2 regions of the Pseudomonas sp. S2_H01 genome follow, and region 2 is predicted to be linked to the other one. Evidence: predicted binding sites of a transcription regulator. Region 2 holds the regulator's gene; the other holds the start of a gene.
What was found. The regulator sigma-54, encoded in region 2, starts transcription at its own class of promoters, with help from an activator protein. The targets are predictions, from matches to a motif close to ANTGGCATNNANNTTGCTNT.
Positions count from the first base shown of each region.

Region 1 (6,903 bases), 3.2 Mb from region 2:
TAGAGTGGTAGATCGTATCAGGGCGGCAGATATCAGCTGAGGAAGCACTTCCTCGGCTGTTCACATGATTTGAGAGGCGGCATGTCTACAGGTAATTTGGATTTTGAACAGTTCCGGGTCTTCCTGGAAAAAGCCTGTGGCATTTTGCTGGGTGAAAATAAGCAGTATCTGGTCTCCAGTCGCCTGAACAAGCTGTTGGAACAGCAGGGCATCAAGTCCCTTGGGGAGTTGATCCAGCGCATCCAGAGCCAGCCGCGCAGCGGGTTGCGCGAGCAGGTGGTGGACGCGATGACCACCAACGAAACCCTGTGGTTTCGCGACACCTACCCGTTCGAGGTGCTGAAGAACAAGGTCTTGCCGGAGCAGTTGAAGGCAAGTCCCGGCCTGCGTCCTCGTATCTGGTCCGCGGCGTGTTCGTCGGGGCAGGAGCCGTATTCGCTGTCGATGTCGATCGATGAGTTTGAGCGCAGCAACCCGGGGCAGTTGAAGGCCGGTGCGCAGATCGTGGCCACGGACTTGTCGGGCAGTATGTTGAATAACTGCAAGACGGGTGAATACGACAGTCTGGCGATCGGGCGCGGTTTGTCGCCTGACCGTTTGCAGCGTTATTTTGACCAGAAGACGCCTGGGCGCTGGACGGTGAAGGCGCCTATCAAGAGTCGTGTGGAGTTTCGTTCGTTCAACCTGCTGGACAGTTATGCGGCGTTGGGCAAGTTCGATATCGTGTTTTGTCGCAACGTGCTGATCTATTTTTCGGCTGAGGTGAAGAAGGACATTCTGCTGAGGATTCATTCAACGTTGAAACCAGGCGGGTATTTGTTCCTGGGGGCTTCGGAGGCGTTGAATGGTCTGCCGGATCACTACCAGATGGTTCAGTGCAGTCCCGGGATTATTTATCAGGCCAAATGATTTCGCTGGTTATCTGAAAAAACCTCGCTTTGGCGGGGTTTTTTTATTGGTAGGTTTTGATGTGTTCTAGTTTCTTGGTGGCGCTGGTTATTGTGTGCATATCCTTTTTTGAAGGCGAGGCGGATTGCGGTTCCGCTCTTACAGCGGGTCACTTTTTTCAAGAGCCAAAAAAGTAACCAAAAAGGCCCTGCTCCTGGTTGGGCCCGACTTCGTCGGGTTCCTTCTCTCCGGCGACGCTCCGTGGGCCCGCCGCCATCGGCCATCCATGGCCGGGGGCGGCTCTCGCGGCATCCATGCCGCTCGGCCCACTGCGCGCCGCCTGCGTTCAGCCTGCACCCAAGTCGCGTTTTGTGGTGTTTGACCCGTTGGTGTACAAGAACAAAATCAAAAGCAGGAGCGGAACAAAGCATCAGGATTTCGCAATCTCTGTAGGAGCGCGCTTGCCCGCGATCTACCGCGCAGCGGTAGCGAAATCAGGCGACTCGGTTGTACCTGATACACCGCATGCACCGGATGTGCTGCCGGTTCCCGGCAGATCGCGGGCAAGCGCGCTCCTACAGGTATCGCGTCATCCGATGCTTTTGATTTTGCTTTTCTAGCGCGATAGTCCAGACACCACAAATCGCGACTTGGGCGCAGGCCGAACGCAGGCGGGCCCACGGAGCGTCGCCGGAGTGAGGGTACGACGACGAAGGAGTCGCCAAACCAGGAGTTCAGACCCTTGGTTACTTGGGGATGGTCCGGCATTCCGGTTTTCAAGTAACTCGCCGGAGGCGAAATAATTTGGCCGTTAGGCCGAATCGTGGCGATTACGGATATGTCCCGGTTCTCGAAGACAAACTGGCAGTTACCGCGTCAGCGGCAAAAAAACGGCACCCACCTTGCCGCTTGCCTCCCCACCAGCGGAAATCGCTTGCCGCTTTTCTGGCATCACCCTTGCCGATCGCCTCCGAAACCCCCGGAATACGGGCGTTTCTAAAAGTGGCACGCCGCTTGCTATCTCTCTGTCACGAACATCTGGTCAACCGGTAAAGGTTTCCCGACATGAGCATCAGCTTCGACAAAGCACTGGGCATTCACGAAAAGGCGCTGAACTTCCGCGCCCAACGTGCCGAAGTGCTGGCCAACAACATCACCAACGCCGACACGCCTAACTACAAGGCGCGCGACCTGGACTTCTCCAAGGTGTTGGCCGCTGAAAGCGACAAGGCCAACAACGGCACCTTCGCCCTCAACATGACCAACAATCGTCATATCGAAGCGCAAGGCATGACCGATGGCGACGCCAGCTTGCTGTACCGCACGCCGTCGCAGCCTTCGCTGGACCAGAACACCGTCGATTCCCAGGTCGAGAACGCCAACTACGCCGAGAACGCCATTGGCTTTCAGGCCAGTTTCACGTTGCTCAACAGTAAGTTCAAAGGGCTGGTAGCAGCCCTGCGTGGAGAGTAATTCATGTCGCTATCCAGTGTTTTCAATATCGCCGGCAGTGGCATGAGTGCGCAGAACACTCGCCTGAACACCGTCGCCAGTAACATCGCCAACGCCGAGACTGTTTCGTCCAGTCTGGACAAGACCTACCGCGCCCGTCACCCGGTGTTCGCCACTGTGTTTCAAGGGCAGGAGTCCGGCGGCAGCGCGTCGCTGTTCGAAGATCAGGGGCAGGCCGGCACCGGCGTGCAGGTGTCCGGCATCGTCGAAGATTCTTCCAATCTGGAAGCACGTTACGAGCCCAACCATCCAGCAGCCGACAAGAACGGTTACGTCTATTACCCGAACGTCAACGTCGTCAATGAGATGGCTGACATGATTTCGGCGAGCCGCTCGTTCCAGACCAACGCGGAAGTCATGAACACCGCCAAAACAATGATGCAGAAGGTCCTGACTCTGGGTCAGTGATAAGGGGCGAATGCAATGAGCGTGACTAACGACACGACGACCAGCGACTACCTCAAGTCGTTGCAGACGGTGACCTCCGGCAAGACCGGCGACTCCGCCACGGGCGCCAGCACGCTGGGCAAGGACTCGTTCCTGCAGCTGCTGGTCACCCAGATGCAAAACCAGAACCCGCTCGACCCGCAAGACAACAGCGAATTCGTGGCGCAACTGGCGCAGTTCAGCAGCCTGGAAACCATGCAGAACCTGAGCACATCGGTTGATGCGATTGGCGGCATGTACCAGTCATCGCAAGCGCTGCAAGCGTCGTCGCTGGTGGGTCGCTCGGTGATCGTCGACAGCGGTTCGACCAACGTGGACACCACTAAGGGCATGACCGGTCAGGTCGTTCTGCCTTCTACCAGCACCGTGACCAGCGTCGATGTTTACGACAGCACCGGCACCATCGTGCGCACGATCGACCTCGGTGAGCAGAAAGCCGGCAATGCCAGCTTTACCTGGGATGGCAAAGACGACGCGGGCCAGACACTGGCGACCGGTAACTACAGCTTTAAAGCGTCGGGCAGCCTGGACGGTACGAAAACAGGGCTCACGACCTACCTCCCTGCGACGGTGACCAGCGTCACCATGGGCACGGCTGGCACTGCCATGACGCTTAACCTGGCCAACGGCGAAAACATCGCCTTGTCCAAAGTTCAACAAATCGGAATCTAGAGCCGACTCGACGGCGCAGGAGTGATACATGTCTTTCAATATCGGTCTGAGTGGGCTCTACGCAGCAAATAAAAGTCTCGACGTCACCGGCAACAACATTGCCAACGTCGCGACCGTCGGCTTCAAGTCGTCCCGTGCCGAGTTCGCCGACCAGTACGCGCAATCCATTCGCGGTACGTCCGGTGGCACCAGCGTCGGCAGCGGCGTGACCACCGCAGCGGTCACGCAGAACTTCACCCAAGGTGCGTTGACCACCGGTACCGGTCGTGATCTCGACCTGGCAATCAACGGCAACGGCTTCTTCATGGTCAGCAACAATGGCGAGAAGCTGTACACCCGTGCCGGTAACTTCCACACCGACACCGCCGGCAACGTCATCGACACCAACGGCAATAATCTGCAGGGTTATGGCGTTGATGCCAATGGCAACGTGAAGACGGGCGTTTTGACCAACCTCAAGGTCGACACCTCGAACATGCCGCCGAAGGCGACCAGCGAGATCACCATCAGCTCGAACCTGAATTCCGCTACAGAAATCAACACCGCTGCGGCGTTCGATCCGGCGAAGGTCGAGACCTATGACCTGACCTACAGCACCAAGATCTACGACAGTCAGGGTAACGAACACCAGCTGAACCAGTATTTCCGGAAGACGGGACTCAATACCTGGGACATGTACACACAGATCGACGGCCGCAGCATCAGTGACCCGACGCAGACCACGCCGGATGTGACCAATCTGACGTTCGATTCGGCGGGTAACATGGTCACCACGCCAGCGCCGACTTCGACTGCCAACATGGTGGTGAACGCCGACGGTACGTTCACCATCGCGAACTGGATCCCAGGCCAAAGCAAGACCGTAGGCTCCACCACCACCTGGGCAGCCAACGGCGCCGCCGCAGCAGCGGGTGGCATGAAGTTCGACATGTTGGCGACCACGCAGACCAATGCTACTGGCGGTGCGATCTCCAAGAATCAAAATGGTAACTACACCGGCCAGATCAGTGCGATGAGCGTTGACTCCTCGGGTAAGCTGTTCGCTACCTACACCAATGGTTTGTCTCAGACTATCGGCCAGGTAGCGTTGACATCTTTCGCCAACGTCCAGGGCCTGTCTCCGGCGGGCGGTACCATGTGGCGTGAAACCTACGCTTCGGGCATTCCGGTGACCGGCGCGCCGGAGTCCGGTACGTTGGGCAACATTACCGGTTCGGCGCTGGAAGAGTCCAACGTTGACCTGACCACCGAACTGGTCGAGCTGATCAAGGCGCAAAGTAACTATCAGGCGAACGCGAAGACCATTTCGACTGAAAGCACCATCATGCAGACCACGATTCAGATGACCTGATAACGGTTCTTTTTTATTGAGCCCCTCCTCGGAGGGGCTTTTTTTTTGAGTGTTAGAAACTGAATCGGGTTCGGCCCTCAGGACGAACCATCAGCGTCATTCCAAACAGGATCTTCATCCGAATCACAGCAGCACAGCCGCCCCATGCGGTGCAAAAAACATCAAGAGTCATCCCACTCTCTTCCTGGAAATTTCCTACTTCCGTTAATGCGAGACTCAAATTCGCTGACAAATAAATGCCATTGAAAGGTCGCTTTCGATCGCATTCGTTTGCCTGCGAAACCCATGCATTGACGGACGTGCCGTGCATAGCGGCTCAGGGAGAGTTCATGTCATTCAACATCGCAGTGGCCGGTCTGCACGCGGCGCATAAACGAATGGAAGTTGCCGGCAATAACATTGCCAACGTCCATACCTCAGGTTTCAAGTCTTCGCGCGCGGAATTCGCCGCGGTTTATTCTTCTGCAGGCCTGGGGAGCGGTCGATCTTCAGGTGATGGCGTACGCGTGGCGGATGTCTCGCAAAACTTCGCGCAGGGGGGCGCTAAATCGAGCGAGGGACGCCCGCTAGACATGCGGATCCAGGGCCAGGGTTTTTTCGTGATGAGCGACGGCGGCGCATTGAGCTACACGCGCTCGGGGGCCTTTCACATGGACAAGGAAAACTTCGTGGTCGATGCCCAGGGCAGTCGGTTGCAAGGGTATGGCGTCAATAACGAAGGCGAACTCATCAGCGGGGTGCGAAGTGACCTGAAAATCGACACCGCCAATCTTGCACCTGAACCCACGAGCAAGGTGGGGCAGACCGTAAACCTTGACGCCGCCACGGCTTCGCTGGCGGCTGTTCCGCGTTTCAATCCCGATGATTCACGTACGTATACACGTATGGTCAGCCGCACGATTCAGGACGCGGGCGTGCCGGAAGTGAAGGAGGTTCTGGGTATCGACGCTGCGGGGAACAGCACCGTCGTGGTCCCGGCAAAAGCCGCTGTGCCACCGCAGGATCATGAGCTCAAGCAATACTTCGTCAAGCTCGATGACAACACCTGGACCTCGTATATCCTCATCGACGGCATCAATCCGCTGGACCCTTCTAACAGGTCGCCGCTGGAAGTGGGGTTGCACACTGCGCCCAACGGCGCGCTGTCCCTGACCGGCAATTCGGCGGCGATCGACAAGACGTCCAACACTGAACTGGCCCTGCGAGACTGGCGCCCGGCGATCAAGGTCAATGGCGGCTGGGTGCCGAGTGACGCGGCCAATGCCGGTCCGATTTCCATCCCGCTCAGCGATGGCAGCGGCAGTTTGCTCAGCCCGACGGACGCCGTCATCCCGCGTCCGGTTCCGACGTTCAACCCGAACGACCTGTCCACCTACAACAAGGTGTTCACCTCAACCGTGTTCGACAGCCTTGGCAACGCGCACCCGATGGCGCAGTACTTCGTCAAGGACGGCAGCAACAGCTGGAAGATGCATGTGCTGGTCGACGGTCTGAACCCCCAGGACCCCAGCCGCAAGGATCCGGTGACGGCGAGCATGCTGTTCGACAGTCGTGGCAACTTGCAGTCGTTGGTTGGCGGTGCCGGGTTGGTGGGGGCGAGCCAGACATTGACCCTGACGGGCTGGGTGCCGGCCAAGCCGATGGAGGGCGGTCGCCCCGGCAGTTCGTGGGGCAGCAATGGCGCTTCGGCCAACGGTGACGGGATCGTCATGGACATGAGCAAGCTCAGCCAGTACCGCGCACCCACGGCCTTGACCTCGCCGGTGGTCGATGGGCATGCGCCGGGGGAAATCCGGGCGATCTCGATTGATCGCACGGGTGTCATCAGTGCCGGTTTCAGCAACGGCCTGCACCGCAAGATCGGTCAGGTCATGCTTGCCAGTTTCACCAACGAACAGGGTCTGCAGGCCATCACCGGCACGCGCTGGAAAGAAACCCATGAATCGGGCGTCGCCCAGTACGACGGGGCGGCGATCGGCAGTCTGGGCAGTATCGCCGAGCAGTCACTGGAGGGCTCCAACGTCGATTTGTCG
Region 1 covers NZ_CP162756.1:350,676-357,578, reverse strand. The annotation lists gene AB4N84_RS01635 (chemotaxis protein CheV) at 1-40, shown strand, start outside; gene cheR (protein-glutamate O-methyltransferase CheR) at 82-909, shown strand; gene flgB (flagellar basal body rod protein FlgB) at 1,954-2,361, shown strand; gene flgC (flagellar basal body rod protein FlgC) at 2,365-2,808, shown strand; gene flgD (flagellar hook assembly protein FlgD) at 2,824-3,519, shown strand; gene flgE (flagellar hook protein FlgE) at 3,548-4,870, shown strand; gene AB4N84_RS01605 (flagellar hook protein FlgE) at 5,200-6,903, shown strand, end outside.
Region 1: the regulator sigma-54 is predicted to act here: its motif matches at 1,890-1,909, upstream of flgB (flagellar basal body rod protein FlgB).

Region 2 (9,632 bases):
ATCAGGCGCAGCAGGGTGGTTTTACCACTGCCTGACGGCCCCATGATGCCGGTGACTTTGCCCCGGGGGATGCGGATGTCGACATTATTAAAGATGCTGCGCGTACCGCGTTTGAAGGACAAACCCTTCAATTCGACCGCGTAGGCGTTATCGGCACTCATCTAAACTCCTTGCGATGCAGCCTGTCTCTCTCAGATGCCGCGTCCTTGACGAACGACACACTGTCTGGAGGGGCCGAACAAGCGGCGAACTATAACACCGCTCTCCGATGCCGCCAAAGCTCGCGCACGGCAAGTCGTGATAACTCCGTTATATTTCGCAAAGAACGGAAAATTCCTGCACAGCTTACGGCCTGTTTTGGGCAACGCCTGAAGGACGGCCCCGTCAACAAACACAGCGCTATAAACAAACTGCTGCGATGAAGCGTGAGGGTTTTCAACATTGCCGTTATAATCCCCGCCTTTTCACCAGACTGACCCTATTTTCGACATGACCAATGCCCGCGACCTGATTCAATCCGCTCAGTGCACCATCCGCCTTGAAATAGAGGCCGTCGAAGGCCTGCTCGCGCATATCGATGCGGATTTCGTCCGTGCCTGCGAAATGATTCTGGAAAGCCAGGGCCGCGTGGTCGTGGTCGGCATGGGCAAATCAGGACACATCGGAAAAAAGATCGCCGCGACGCTGGCCAGTACGGGCACCCCTGCGTTCTTCGTTCATCCAGCCGAAGCCAGCCATGGCGACATGGGCATGATCACCAGCGCCGACATCATCCTGGCGCTGTCCAATTCGGGCACTACCTCAGAGATCGTGACCCTGCTGCCCCTGATCAAACGCCTGGGCATCAAACTGATCAGCCTGACCGGCAATCCCGAATCCACGCTGGCGAAGGCCGCGGACGTCAGGCTCAATGCCCGTGTGGAAAAAGAAGCCTGCCCGTTGAACCTTGCGCCGACGTCGTCGACGACCGCAGCCTTGGTCATGGGCGATGCCCTGGCGGTTGCGCTGCTCGATGCGCGCGGCTTCACCGCCGAAGACTTTGCGTTCTCCCACCCAGGTGGTGCACTGGGCCGTCGCCTCCTGCTGAAAGTCGAGCATGTGATGCATACGCAAGCCGAACTGCCTCAGGTTGCTCGCGGCACACCGCTGCGCGACTCGCTGATGGAAATGACCCGCAAGGGCCTGGGCATGACCGCCATCGTCGAACCCGACGGTCGCCTCGCCGGGATCTTCACTGACGGTGATTTGCGCCGCACGCTGGACCGTGATGTCGATCTGCGCCAGGCCGTTATCGATGAAGTGATGACCGTGCACGGCAAGACCGTCCGCCCGGAGATGCTCGCCGCCGAGGCGTTGAAAATCATGGAAGATAACAAGATCGGCGCACTGATCGTGGTCGACGAGAACGATCGCCCCATCGGCGCGTTCAACCTTCAAGACCTTCTGCGCGCGGGAGTGATGTAAATGAGCGTCGATATGAATGAACTGATGCAGCGCGGCAAACACATCAAACTGGCGGTCTTCGACGTCGACGGCGTACTCACAGATGGCCGACTGTACTTCCTGGAAGATGGCAGCGAGTTCAAGACATTCAACACACTGGACGGTCAGGGCATCAAAATGCTGATCAACTCCGGTGTCGTCACGGCAATCATCAGCGGACGGAAAACCCCGGTCGTTGAGCGCCGCGCCAAAAACCTGGGCATCGCGCACCTGTACCAGGGACGTGAAGACAAACTGGTGGTACTCGACGAACTCCTGCAGCAACTGCATCTAAGCTATGAGCAGGTCGCCTACCTCGGCGACGATTTGCCTGATCTTCCGGTCATCCGCCGGGTAGGCTTGGGCATGGCCGTCGCCAACGCGGCCGGGTTTGTCCGTCAACATGCGCACGGCACCACACAAGCCAAAGGCGGCGAAGGTGCCGCGCGAGAATTCTGCGAGCTGATCCTGAGCGCTCAGGGCAATCTCGAAGCGGCACACGCCGCCTACTTATAGAAGTGCATTTATGCTGAGCAAACGATTTCGTACGTTTTTGATCTTCGGTGTGCTGGCACTGCTGCTTGCAGCGGCTGGCTACTGGAACATCAGCCCTGAAAGTTTCATGGACCAGCCCAAGGCTGCCGTGGACGAAAGCGCCATCGACTACTATGCGATGAACGCGCACAGCATTCAGTACCTGCCCGATGGCTCGATGCAATACGATATGACCGCTGACAAGGTCGAACACCTGAAGGCCACCGACGTCACCCTGATGACGACCCCGGTCCTGCAGATGTTTCGCGGATCGGAGTTCCCGTGGCATGTTCAGAGCGTGCGCGCCGAAGTGTCGCCGGGCGGGGATCACGTCGAGCTGATCGACAAGGTTCGCATCAATCGCACCGACGAAAAGAACCGAACCACCATCATCACCAGCACACGCATGACTGTCTTCCCCCAGAAGCAATATGCGGAAACCGCGCAACCCGTTAGAATCGACGGCTTTAACGGCGTGAGCACGGGTACGGGTATGAAAGCCTATCTAAAAGAAAGCAGGATACACCTGCTATCGAACGCAAGAGGACAGTATGAGGCTCCTTAAAACCCTCCCTATTTTGCTCGGTCTGGGCGCAGCACTGGGAAGCGTGAGCGCCTGGGCTCTGCCGAACGATCAGGATCAGCCTATCCGCATTCAGGCCGACGACGCCCAGCTGGACGACAAGCAAGGCATCGCCACCTATACCGGTAACGTGATCATCACCCAAGGGTCGATGAAGGTGACCGGCAACACCGTGACCATGACCCGTACGCCTGCAGGCGACATCGACGTCGTGACCTCGGTGGGCAACCTGGCCTACTTCGAGCAGTTGCAGACGGCCGGTGACACCAAACCCGTTCAGGGCTGGGGCGTCACTATTCAGTACCACGCGCCGCAAAACCGCATCGTGCTGATCGACAAGGCCAAGGTGATCGACAAGGACAGCAACGTGACGCAGGGCGAGAAAATCGTCTACGACACCGTCCGCAAACTGGCGAGTGCCGGCCGAGCCACAGGCAGCAAAGTCACCGAATCGCGCCCTCGTGTCGACATGGTGATTCAGCCGAAAAAGAAAACCGACCAGCAGAAGGCCCAGTAATGGCAACGCTGAAAGCCCAACACCTGGCCAAGGCTTACAAAAGCCGCCAGGTCGTGCGAGACGTCAGCCTGTCCATCGACAGCGGCCAGATCGTCGGTCTTCTGGGCCCTAACGGTGCAGGCAAGACCACATGCTTCTACATGATCGTGGGCCTCGTTCAGGCCGATCAGGGGCGCGTGCTGATCGACGACCAGGACGTCAGCCACCAACCGATGCACGGCCGCGCCCGCGCCGGTATCGGCTATTTGCCGCAAGAAGCCTCGATCTTCCGCAAGCTGTCGGTGTCGGACAACATCATGGCCATCCTTGAGACCCGCAAGGAGCTTGATCGCGCCGGACGTCGCAAAGAACTGGAGAGCCTGCTCCAGGAGTTCCATATCACGCACATCCGCGACAACCTGGGCATGAGCCTGTCCGGTGGTGAGCGTCGTCGCGTGGAAATCGCCCGCGCACTGGCCACGGCGCCGAAGTTCATCCTGCTCGATGAACCCTTTGCCGGGGTCGACCCGATCTCCGTGGGTGACATCAAGCAGATCATCTACCATCTCAAGGCCAAGGGTATCGGCGTTCTGATCACCGACCACAACGTCCGCGAGACCCTCGACATCTGCGAAACGGCCTACATCGTTAACGATGGGCAACTGATCGCGGAAGGCGATGCTGAAACCATCCTGGCCAACCAGTTGGTCAAAGAAGTGTATCTCGGCCACGAGTTCCGCCTGTAACCGGACGATGACAAGGGGTTGGCCGGCGACCGCAGTGTGCGCCTGACCGCCAACCTCGTTTTAATTGTCATCACACCCTAGGCAAACACTCCGGTTTCAGGCATATAATTTGCTTAAGTTGGCGCCCAGGCGCCCCAGTAGTGGATGGCGCGCATGTGCGCCGGCGAATAAGGTGTTAAGTCTCTGCCATGAAACCTTCGCTAGTCTTGAGAATGGGCCAGCAGCTGACGATGACGCCGCAGCTGCAACAGGCCATCCGCTTACTCCAACTGTCGACGCTGGATCTCCAACAGGAAATCCAGGAGGCACTGGAGTCCAACCCTATGCTCGAGCGCCAGGAAGAAGGCGACGACTTCGATAACGTCGACCCCATGGCCGACAACATCGAGCAAAAGCCCAACCCGGACGTTCAGGAACCGACTTATCAGGAGTCCGCGCCCACCGTCGACAACCTGGAAGACGGCGAATGGAGCGAGCGCATTCCCAACGAACTGCCTGTCGACACCGCCTGGGAAGACGTTTACCAGACCAGCGCCAGCAGCCTGCCCAGCAACGATGACGACGAATGGGATTTCACCACGCGCACGTCCGTCGGTGAGAGCCTGCAAAGCCATCTGCTCTGGCAGTTGAACCTGGCGCCGATGTCCGACACCGATCGCCTGATCGCTGTCACGCTGATTGACTGCATCAACAACCAAGGCTATCTCGACGAGTCCCTCGAGGAACTGCTGGACGCTTTTGATCCAGAGCTCGATATCGAACTGGACGAGATCGAGGCCGTTCTGCACCGCATTCAGCAATTCGAACCTGCCGGCATTGGTGCTCGCAACCTCAGCGAATGCCTGTTGCTGCAACTGCGTCAGTTACCGGCGAAGACCAAATGGCTCGCGGAAGCTCAACGCCTGGTCGGCGATTACATCGACCTGTTGGGCAGCCGTGACTACGCGCAACTGATGCGCCGCATGAAGCTCAAGGAAGATGATCTGCGCCAGGTCATCGAACTGGTGCAAAGCCTGAACCCGCGTCCAGGGTCCCAGATCGAGTCCACCGAAGCGGAATACGTCGTTCCCGATGTGATCGTGCGCAAGGACAACGAACGCTGGCTGGTCGAGCTCAATCAGGAAGCCGTTCCGCGCCTGCGGGTCAATCCGCAGTACGCTGGCTTTGTGCGTCGTGCCGACACGAGCGCCGACAACACCTTCATGCGCAACCAGTTGCAGGAAGCGCGCTGGTTCATCAAAAGCCTGCAGAGCCGTAACGAAACCCTGATGAAGGTTGCGACCCAGATCGTGGAACATCAGCGTGGTTTCCTTGAGTACGGTGACGAGGCGATGAAACCGCTGGTATTGCACGACATCGCCGAGGCGGTCGGCATGCACGAATCGACGATCTCGCGCGTGACCACGCAAAAGTTCATGCATACCCCGCGCGGCATCTACGAACTGAAATACTTCTTTTCCAGCCACGTCAGCACCTCTGAAGGCGGCGAATGCTCGTCTACCGCCATCCGCGCGATCATCAAAAAACTGGTTGCCGCGGAAAATCAGAAAAAGCCGTTGAGTGACAGCAAGATCGCTGGTTTACTGGAGGCACAAGGCATTCAAGTGGCCCGTCGCACCGTCGCCAAATACCGCGAGTCTCTAGGGATAGCGCCTTCCAGCGAACGCAAGCGATTGATGTAAGGGTCACAGGCCACAGCGTTCCAGTGGCAGGCAACCAAGCCTGCCTCTTAATGCACTGGCAACGAAGGAGAAGCTGTATGCAAGTCAACATCAGTGGACACCAACTGGAAGTGACCAAGCCCCTGCGCGAGTACATCGAGCTGAAGCTGAAAAAGCTCGAAGGGCACTTTGACAAGATTACCAACGTGCAGGTGACGATGGCCGTCGAGAAACTCAAACAGAAGATCGAGGCCACCCTGCATATCCACGGTGGAGAGGTGGTTGCCAATGCGGAGCATGACGACATGTACGCGGCAATCGACCTGCTCACTGACAAGCTAGACAGACAATTGCTCAAGCATAAGGAAAAGCAGCAAAGCATCCTCAAAGGTGCGGCCGCTCGCTGACACTCCCCATCCATGATCCGACTTGAAAACATTCTGACCCCTGGCCGTTCACTCGTGAACGTGCCAGGCGGCAGCAAAAAAGCCGTCCTCGAAGAGATTGCCAAAATGATCGGGCAGCAGGTGCCCGAATTCGACTGGCAAACCGTCTACGAAAGCCTTATTGCCCGCGAGAAGCTGGGTTCTACCGGCTTCGGTAACGGAATCGCGATCCCTCACTGTCGACTCAAAGGCTGCACGTCTCCGGTCAGCGCAGTGCTGCACCTGGAAAAGCCTGTCGATTTCGATGCCATCGACGGCGCCCCGGTGGACCTGCTGTTCGTGTTGCTGGTCCCTGAAGCCGCCACCGATGCACACCTCGAATTGCTCCGACAGATCGCCAGCATGCTCGACCGCGCCGATGTGCGCGCCAGCCTGCGTAACGCGAAAAGCAGCGACGAACTGTACAACGTCGTGCTCCACGTACAGAACGGGCACTGACCATGCGCATGATCATCGTCAGCGGTCGCTCCGGCTCCGGCAAGAGCACGGCCCTCGATGTTCTGGAAGACAGCGGTTTTTACTGCGTCGACAACCTGCCCGCTGGCCTGCTGCCTGAACTGGCCGAACGCGCACTGATCAACACGGAGCTGGCGGAACCTCTGCTGGCAGTGTCCATCGACGCCCGCAACCTGCCCAGTCACCTGACCCGTTTTCCGCGAATGCTCGAAGAGGTTCGCAGCCGGCACATCCGGTGCGATGTACTGTTTCTGGACGCCGAGGAGTCCACGCTGCTCAAGCGGTTCTCCGAAACCCGCCGTCGTCACCCGCTGAGCAATGCGACACGCTCGCTGGCCGAGGCGATCCGTGACGAGAAAACCTTGCTCGGGCCGATCATCGATCTCGCCGACCTGACCATCGACACGACCCACCTGAACCTCTATCAGCTGCGCGATACGCTCAAGTTACGGCTGCTGAACAAGCCTGAACCGGGTACCGCTTTCCTGATCGAATCGTTTGGCTTCAAACGGGGCATGCCCGTGGACGCGGACCTGGTGTTCGACGTTCGCTGCCTGCCTAACCCGTACTGGAAGCCTGAATTGCGCGAGCAATCCGGGCTTGATAAGCCGGTAGCCGACTACTTGGCCGCGCAGTCAGATGTCGAAGAAATGTTCCAGGACATCTCGTCGTACCTGACCAAGTGGTTGCCGCGGTTCGCCGCCAGCAACCGCGCCTACGTCACCATAGCCATTGGCTGCACCGGCGGACACCACCGCTCCGTCTACCTGACCGAACGCCTGGGTCAGTCCCTGCAACAGTCGCTCAAGAATGTTCAGGTCCGCCACCGCGACCTAAGCTGAAAGGATCCCCATCGCGATGCCCGCTCACCAGATCACCATCATCAACAAGCTGGGCCTGCACGCCCGCGCTGCAGCAAAGTTCGTTGGCGTTGCCGGCAAATACCCCTGCCAGATCAGGGTCGGCCGTAGCCCCGACAGCATGGTCGACGGCAAGAGCATCATGGCCGTCATGATGCTGGCCGCCGGCAAAGGCACCGAGATCCATCTCTTCACGGAAGGTGACGAGGAACAAGCCGCGCTGGACGGCTTGATCGAACTGATCAACAACAGGTTTGACGAGGGCGAGTAATCGCCCTTTTCACCTTTTTGAGCAGCATTTCCTCTCTCGGTCTCTCATCAACCGATTCTGATTCCTACACCTCAAGTGGCAGGAACAAACTTGATCAATCGTCGTGATGGATCTTTAATTCAGCGCCTTGAAACGCCCTTCGCGAATGATCACCCCCGTGCATGGATCAGCCTGGCGGCGACGCTGCCCACCATGCCGCGCGAACGGGAGTAACGGTTGAATCACCACAGAGCTGATCGATGACACTGGCTTACGTACAGACGCCCCAATCCGCCCGGTCCCGCTCGGAAAGAATGTTGATGTCCGGCAGCGTGCTGGCAGTGGTGGCGATTCTGGCGATCGTCACGTCCTTGCTGATTCGCGAATACGGCAACGCGACGGACTCCGCCGTGCGGTCTGCCAATAACGTGGTGCAGCTGATCGATGCCGATGTGCAACGTAATGCCGACCTGTATGACACCTCGCTGCTGGGCATGATCGCAACGTGGCAGCAACCGGAAGTGCTGTCGATCTCCGCGGCTTTGCGCCAGCAGGTGATGTTTGATCGCTCCACCGCAGCCCCGTACAAAGGTGATCTGGTCGTTCTGGATGAAACAGGGACGATCGTTGCCGATTCAGTGTCCGTGATACCCCGCGAGGATAACTTTTCCGACCTCGCCAGCTTCGCCAGGCACCGCGAGGATCCATCCCTTGCGCTGCGAGTGGGCGGGCCCTTCAAAGCGCGCTGGGGCTTCAAGGACTGGCGCATCAGTTTCAGCCGACGCATCCCCTCCCCTGATGGCCGATTTGTCGGCATCGTAGCGGCCTCGATGCGGCTGGCTTACTTCCATCGCTTGTTTCGAGGGCTGGATGTCGGGCAGAAAGGGACCATCAACCTGATCACTGCAGACGGCATCATGCTCGCACGGGAACCCGAGCAGACCGTGCGCACGTACATCGGTCAGGATTTCAGCCAGCGCGCTAACTTTCAGCGCATTCTGAAAGAGGTCAATGGCAGTTTCAGTGCCATCTCGGATCTGGACGGCCAACGGCGAATGTACACGTTTTCTCGGGTGGGCGATCTGCCCTTGATCGTCGTCATCGCGCAGTCGCAGGACGAGGTGTACGCACTTTGGAGACACAATGCGCTGCTCGTGATGGGCGCAACCGGCCTGCTGTGCCTGGGCATTCTGTGGCTGTCTTGGCTGCTGAGCAAACAGCTGCGCCTCAGACACCTTGCTGAACGGGAACTGGCCGAGCTGGCGGCGACTGACGGCCTCACGGGGCTCGCCAATCGGCGTCGCCTGGACATGGTCTTCAAACAGGAATGGGCCCGTAGCATTCGTTCGGACCGGCCGATCTCAGTGCTCATGATCGATGTCGATCATTTCAAGGCTTTCAATGATCGACACGGCCATCACGGCGGGGACATCGCGTTGCGCAATGTCGCGAAAACGCTGGAGACGTGCATCCGCCGTCCCGGCGATGTCGCTGCCCGTTATGGCGGTGAAGAATTCCTGGTGGTGCTGCCCGAAACCGATCTCCCGGGCGCCAGATTGCTTGCCGAACAGATCAGAAAGGCCATCGAAGCAATACCGCCGCTGAATCAGGACGGGCAGCCGCTGACCGTCAGTATCGGCGTGGCTTCCGCACAACCGAAGGCCGGAGATCAACAGGCTCAGCTGTTCGCCGAGGCGGACCAGGCGCTTTATCACGCCAAACGCAAAGGCCGCAATCGAGTCGAACACATTGGTGAGGGGACGTCCACTTCCGCCTGAACACACACGGAAGTCAGACATAAAAAAACGCCAGACAGGCTGGCGTTTTTTGGGGATCCCGAGGGATCAGCTGGCGCGACGCACGGAATCACGCAACGCTTTCACTTTGTCGTGGTTCGCCTGCACACCGGTCAGCTGACGCTGAATCAGGCCGGTGACGTTGACCGGCAGATTCTTCTCGACCGCTTTTTGCGAGGCTTCTTTGTAAGCTTTCAGCGCGTGATCTTCACCGCGTTCAACTTCATTCAGCACTGCCTCATCGCTTTTGCCGGTGACAGCAGCTTTCAGTTCGACCCACAGGCGGTGCAGACCGCCAGTGGCGCTGGAGGAGTCATCCGGG
Region 2 covers NZ_CP162756.1:3,519,381-3,529,012, reverse strand. The annotation lists gene AB4N84_RS15765 (ATP-binding cassette domain-containing protein) at 1-161, opposite strand, end outside; gene AB4N84_RS15760 (KpsF/GutQ family sugar-phosphate isomerase) at 490-1,464, shown strand; gene AB4N84_RS15755 (KdsC family phosphatase) at 1,465-1,998, shown strand; gene lptC (LPS export ABC transporter periplasmic protein LptC) at 2,009-2,581, shown strand; gene lptA (lipopolysaccharide transport periplasmic protein LptA) at 2,568-3,116, shown strand; gene lptB (LPS export ABC transporter ATP-binding protein) at 3,116-3,841, shown strand; gene AB4N84_RS15735 (RNA polymerase factor sigma-54) at 4,030-5,523, shown strand; gene hpf (ribosome hibernation-promoting factor, HPF/YfiA family) at 5,601-5,909, shown strand; gene ptsN (PTS IIA-like nitrogen regulatory protein PtsN) at 5,922-6,386, shown strand; gene rapZ (RNase adapter RapZ) at 6,389-7,246, shown strand; gene AB4N84_RS15715 (HPr family phosphocarrier protein) at 7,263-7,535, shown strand; gene AB4N84_RS15710 (hypothetical protein) at 7,626-7,748, shown strand; gene AB4N84_RS15705 (sensor domain-containing diguanylate cyclase) at 7,829-9,292, shown strand; gene AB4N84_RS15700 (PA2169 family four-helix-bundle protein) at 9,359-9,632, opposite strand, start outside.